2 linked regions of the Marinomonas mediterranea MMB-1 genome follow. The protein of the gene in region 1 binds, or shares a complex with, the protein of each later gene. Links are inferred from orthologs where the notes say so. Each region holds a gene or a part of one and is shown in the gene's direction. Other genes may lie near its edges. The genes, in order: groL and metK.

Region 1 (3,290 bases):
TGTTGGCGTTTGCTGGGCTTTGCTTGCTGATACCAGGCTTTGTGACCGATGCGATAGGGGCGTTGATGCTTATCTCCCCATTACGTAAAGTGGTTGCTTCTGGGATCGCCTTGAATTTTCTCAAGAATAGAATGAACATGCGCTCCGCATGGGATCATTCCCCTTTTGATGCTCAGGCTTCAAAATCCGAGACGCCGATCGACGGCGAATATTCAAAAGAAGAAAACGACTTTATCGAAAAAAAGTAACGCTTTAGGGTTGAAATGTGTTTTCTCGACCACATTAAAAAGTCGATACAGAATCCTACTATGAAAAGTAGGGCAGTCCGGCCAGGGGATTCCTGGTATTGATTAATTTTGGAGATTAAGATCAATGAATATTCGTCCTTTGCACGATCGTGTTGTTGTTCGCCGTAAAGAAGAAGAGACAACAACCGCATCTGGTATCGTTTTGCCTGGATCAGCTACAGAAAAGCCTACACAAGGTGAGGTCCTAGCTGTCGGCACGGGTCGTATTCAATCAAACGGTGACGTGCGCGAGCTAGCTGTTAAGACTGGAGATACTGTGTTGTTCGGTCAGTACTCTGGTCAAACTGTTAAAATTGACGGTGAAGAACTGCTTATTATGAAAGAAGAAGAGATCTACGGCATCGTTGAAGCCTAATCTCCAACCGTTTTGATAACATAACGAAATTCACAATTTAGGATAAAGAAAATGGCTGCTAAAGAAGTAAAATTTTCAGATAGCGCGCGTCAGAAAATGCTACAAGGCGTTAACGTTCTAGCGGACGCAGTAAAAGTTACTCTAGGACCTAAAGGTCGTAACGTTGTAATCGAAAAATCGTTTGGTGCTCCACTAGTAACCAAAGATGGCGTGTCTGTGGCGAAAGAAATCGAATTAGAAGATAAATTCGAAAACATGGGCGCTCAAATGGTTAAAGAAGTGTCATCACAAGCAAATGATGTTGCTGGTGATGGTACGACAACAGCAACTGTTTTGGCTCAATCATTTGTGACTGAAGGCCTAAAAGCGGTAGCGGCGGGTCGTAACCCAATGGACCTTAAGCGTGGTATTGATAAGGCGACTACGGCTGTTGTTGCAGAGATTGCAGCGCTTTCAACGCCTTGTTCTGACAATCGTGCTGTAGAGCAAGTTGGTACTATCTCTGCAAACTCTGATGAAACCGTTGGTAAGCTAATTGCTGAAGCAATGGAGCGCGTTGGTAAAGAAGGCGTTATCACTGTTGAGGAAGGTTCTGGCTTCGAAGATGAGCTAGACGTTGTAGAAGGTATGCAGTTTGACCGTGGTTACCTTTCTCCTTACTTCATCAACAATCAAGAAACGATGAGCGCTGAACTTGAAAATCCGTTCATCCTTCTTGTTGATAAGAAAATCTCAAACATCCGCGATTTACTACCTACGCTAGAAGCTGTTGCTAAGTCTTCTCGTCCTCTTCTTATTGTTGCAGAAGACGTAGAAGGTGAAGCATTGGCGACATTGGTTGTTAATAGCATGCGCGGCATCGTGAAAGTTGCGGCAACTAAAGCGCCTGGTTTTGGTGATCGTCGTAAAGCGATGCTAGAAGATATCGCTATTCTTACAGGTGCGACAGTGATCTCTGAAGAGGTAGGTCTGTCTCTAGAAGGAACAACGGTTGATCAGTTGGGTACCGCTAAACGCGTTACACTAACAAAAGAAAATACGACTGTAGTGGATGGCGCAGGTGATGCAGCTAACATTCAAGGTCGTGTAGAGCAAATTCGTGCTGAAATTGCGAATTCATCTTCTGATTACGACAAAGAAAAGCTTCAAGAGCGTGTTGCTAAGCTTGCTGGCGGTGTTGCAGTAATCAAAATTGGTGCGCCGACTGAAGTGGCAATGAAAGAGAAGAAAGCGCGTGTAGATGACGCTCTTCATGCAACTCGTGCTGCCGTTGAAGAAGGTGTTGTTGCTGGTGGTGGTGTAGCGCTAGTACGTGCATTGTCTAAAGTCGCTTCTCTAGAAGGTAGCAACGAAGATCAGAAAGTAGGTATTGATCTAGCGTTGCGCGCAATGGAATCTCCAATGCGTCAAATCGTATCAAACGCGGGTGACGAAGCGTCTGTTGTCGTAGATAAAGTTAAGCAGGGTGAAGGTAACTTCGGTTACAACGCTGCAACTGGCGAATATGGCGATATGATTGAAATGGGTATTCTTGATCCAGCAAAAGTAACGCGTTCAGCGTTGCAAGCTGCAGCGTCTGTTGCCGGTCTTATGATCACAACTGAAGCAATGATCGCTGAAATCCCAAAAGATGATGCTCCTGCTATGCCTGATATGGGCGGCATGGGCGGCATGGGCGGCATGATGTAACCCACGCTAGTCTTTATAGAGGGCCATCAGATTTACTCTGATGGCCTTTTTTTATGCTTTGAGATTGCTTTTTGCTAATCGTTATTATTAGTTTTGGTTAGGATTCAGAAAACTATTTTTTAGTTTGTGATAATCATTTACAATTGTAAGGTTTTGTTTTTATTAGAGGTCTTATGGTGAGTCAGTTGTCCATGACAGGATTGTCACAATCTATATTAATCGACATTGTTCAAAAGCAGCGTTATGGAGTTGAGTATCAACCGATTGTTTCACTTGCTACTGGTGATACATTTGGATATGAAGCGTTGTCACGCTTTTTTGATCAAAGTGGAAATGCTGTCCGCCCTGATTTTGTCTATGCCGCTCTCCACGATAACCCTATCACTCTGTTTCAAGTTGAATATGCCCAGAAAAAAATTCAACTAGCAAACGCAGATTCGGGGAAAATGTTGTTTGTAAACCTTGACCAAGATGCTTTTTTTGCTGCTGGCACGGATGCGCTTAATTGCCCTTTTATGCATCTCGCTAAGGAATATGGCAGGGAGCGAGTGGTGATTGAGCTAATTGAAAACTCGGAGGTTAACGACGCGCTAATGAGTCTCACCATGATAGAAGCGTTTTCTGCATTAGGAATTGGGACGGCAATCGATGATTTATGTAACCCAAAGTCAATGATTTCAATTTCAGTTATGCAGTTGGTTGATTGGGTGAAGCTTGATAAACATGTTGTAAGTATGAAGCATGACAAAAATTTTATGCTGTTTGTTGAGAAGATGATTGAATTTGCTAGGTTAACCAATAAAAACATAATTTTAGAAGGCGTAGAGAATCAAGATGATCTAGAGTTTGCAAGGAGTTTAGGAGTTGATTTTGTCCAAGGGTTCTATTTTAGAGACCGCTTTTTGACAGTTAAGCCGTAGAGTTCGCCTTATTTTGTG
Region 2 (3,183 bases), 2.2 Mb from region 1 along the record:
ATTGTAGCCAGACAAGTGAAGAAGAGAATAAATAAGCATTGAACCATGGCCATTTGACAAGACGAAACGGTCACGATCAGCCCATTTTGCATTGACTGGGTTATGCTTTAGAAAGTCATTCCACAGAACTTCTGCAATATCAGCCATACCCAGCGGTGCGCCAGGGTGCCCTGATTTGGCTTTCTGTACAGCGTCCATGCTGAGAACACGTATGGCATTAGCGAGTTCTTTACGAGAAGGCATTTTTATTCTACTCCTAGTTACTTGACGAAGAATATTGAGGCTCTAGAGCCCTATTTTTTAAGATAGTGGTTACGCATTGCTTTTATAGGCACCATGGTAGCAAAAAAGTCATTAAAATCCCTCCCTATAATGCCAACATTCGAATAATTATTGCTCTAAATTTTAGACTTACGACGCAGTGGGCTATCTAGGGAAGGTACGAATAAGTCTTATGAGCTTCAGTCTTATCAGAGAAACAGCTTATTAAGGCGAGAGTGAGCAGGAATGTTAATACCTTTCAATCACTCTTAACGAAGATAGGCTTTTTCTCTGAAAGACCCAATGGGCGTGGGCTAAGCTTTCTTTAATTCTTTGTTAACTTTCTTGCCAATATGCTCAATATTGGACAGCGAAACTTGCCTCGAATAAAGAAGAGTTATCCACACGCTGAAGCCAGTGGACTTGTTCATACCTTCCCTAGAAGCTATGGATCTCACAAACCTCACGTAAATAACAATCATTCTTAGAAAACACTTGAATGTTGGGCAAATTTAATTCAAAATTCGTCTTACAGCGTCGATTTGTTTCGGCTTGCGGACGCTATATAAAATCAGCTAAACAGAAGCAGCAGAATGCCTGTTTAGCTACACTCATGCTAAGCGGGTTTTTTTATGCCTGTTTGGCGCTTTTTTATCTTATTCGATAGAGGCACTGAACATGTCAGACTACTCTTTATTTACATCAGAATCTGTTTCCGAAGGTCACCCAGACAAAATCGCAGACCAAGTTTCTGATGCCATCCTTGACGCTATCCTAGCGGAAGATAGCAATGCACGCGTTGCATGCGAGACACTCGTAAAAACCGGCATGGTTTTAGTCGCTGGTGAAGTACGCACCAACGCTTGGGTTGATATAGAAGAAATTGCACGCGGCGTCATCCGCGAAATCGGCTATAACAGCTCCGACATGGGATTTGATTGGGAATCTTGTGCGGTTATGAATGCCATCGGCAAACAATCAGCAGACATCGCTGTCGGCGTAGACGAAGCAAATGAAAAAGAACTTGGCGCAGGCGACCAAGGGTTAATGTTTGGTTTCGCTACCAATGAAACAGACGTTCTTATGCCAGCCCCAATCACATACGCTCACCGCCTTGTAGAGCGCCAAGCTGAAGTACGTAAGAATGGCAAATTGGATTTCTTACGCCCAGATGCAAAAAGTCAGGTGACATTCCGCTATGACGAAAACGGCAAACCTTGCGCTATCGACGCCGTTGTCCTGTCAACGCAACACAGCGCGGCCGTAAAACAAGCTGACTTAAGAGAAGCGGTACTAGAAGAAATCATTAAACCTGTTCTTCCTGAAGAATGGTTATCGAAAGAGACGAAGTATTTCATTAACCCAACAGGTCAATTTATCATTGGTGGCCCTGTAGGCGATTGTGGACTAACTGGCCGTAAAATCATTGTTGACACTTACGGCGGCATGGCTCGACATGGTGGCGGAGCATTCTCCGGTAAAGATCCATCAAAAGTAGACCGCTCAGCCGCTTACGCCGGACGCTATGTAGCGAAAAACATCGTTGCTGCAGGCTTGGCCGACAAGTGCGAGATTCAAGTGTCCTACGCGATCGGCGTTTCTGAGCCGACTTCGATCAGCATTAATACATTTGGCACTGGAAAAATCAGCGACCTTCAAATTATTGAGCTAGTACGCGAGCACTTTGATCTGCGTCCTGCTGGATTAATCGAGATGCTTGATTTAAAACGACCAATCTACCTGCCAACCGCTGCTTACGGCCACTTTGGTCGCACGGGTGACAACTTCACTTGGGAGAAAACGGACAAAGCAGCTGCATTACGCACATCTGCAGGTTTATAATTCTCTTTAATTCCGTTATAAAAGCCTTCTCACGTGAGAGGGCTTTTTTTATATGCGTATACCGCGAATTTATGTCGACATTGATTTAACTGAACACACCGAGATCATTTTGCCGGACTCGGCCTTTCAACATTGCTGCAAAGTACTTCGATTAAAAGAAGGGCACGCCATCATATTATTTAATGGCGATGGAGGTGAATACGACGCAACCCTCTATAATGTCCAAAAAAGAGCTGCGAGTGCTCAGTTAACCACTTATCGAGTACTAGAAAACGAATCCCCACTAAAAGTGACCATTGGTCAATCTCTCTCCCGTGGCGAACGCATGGATTATGCCATTCAAAAAGCGGTTGAGTCTGGAGTATTTCGGATACAGCCACTCTTTAGTGAACGCTGTGAAGTGAAGCTTCAAGAGGATCGAATGGAAAAACGACTAAAGCATTGGCAACAAGTTGCAATAAGTGCGGCAGAACAATGTGGTCGAGGTGTTGTACCCAAGATACTGGAGCCCATTAACTTGTTAGATTGGGTAGAAAAGTGTAACGAAATGTTAAAGATTACACTGCATCATCATAGCGCCAAACCTATTCACGATTTCGAACGACCACCCGAAAACAGCATTGCTTTATTAATCGGGCCTGAGGGCGGTTTGACGGATATAGAAGTAGAAAAAGCAAGTTTATTTGGCTTTCAATCCATCGCACTTGGCCCAAGAGTCTTAAGAACAGAAACGGCCCCAGTTGTCGCCCTGACTACATTAAACCTCATGTGGGGCGACCTTTAGCCAACAATAGCAACAAATATTTACGCTAAGTTTGTGTCATTTAACGCCATAATAAGAGTAAGACGAATACCTATTAAAAATCTTGTGAGATAGCCAACACTGTCTTGCATACTTTATGGTTAGGAAGACTATAAAGGCGGTTCAATTTGGATACAGGTGTAATATGCTGCTAAAAAGATTACTGCTCTCTAGTGCGTGCACTATAACTCTAGCATCGCTTAGTGCGAATGCCAGTGCGATTTCGCTTGAGGAAGCTACCTACATAGCCATCGAAAATAGCCCCGAAGTGCGGCAAG

Evidence for each region.
Region 2: the proteins of groL (region 1) and metK are in contact, whole or in part, in a cryo-EM structure (PDB 8P4O), measured with the Escherichia coli proteins. The link is inferred for Marinomonas mediterranea MMB-1 from one-to-one orthologs.

The regions. Positions count from the first base shown.
Region 1 is NC_015276.1:2,263,666-2,266,955, forward strand. What follows is about bases 74-3,033. They hold groL (chaperonin GroEL), read left to right. Parts: upstream 74-714; coding sequence 715-2,352; downstream 2,353-3,033. Other genes in these bases: MARME_RS10385 (FxsA family protein), read left to right, coding at 74-248; MARME_RS10390 (co-chaperone GroES), read left to right, coding at 373-663; MARME_RS10400 (EAL domain-containing protein), read left to right, coding at 2,544-3,033. In the rest of the region: more of MARME_RS10385, read left to right, coding at 1-73; more of MARME_RS10400, read left to right, coding at 3,034-3,272.
Region 2 is NC_015276.1:4,438,657-4,441,839, forward strand. The notes cover bases 169-3,021. They hold metK (methionine adenosyltransferase), read left to right. Parts: upstream 169-939; coding sequence 940-2,103; downstream 2,104-3,021. Other genes in these bases: tkt (transketolase), read right to left, coding at 169-243; MARME_RS20195 (16S rRNA (uracil(1498)-N(3))-methyltransferase), read left to right, coding at 2,156-2,887. Outside these bases: more of tkt, read right to left, coding at 1-168; MARME_RS20200 (TolC family outer membrane protein), read left to right, coding at 3,051-3,183. UniProt on the Escherichia coli protein: Catalyzes the formation of S-adenosylmethionine (AdoMet) from methionine and ATP.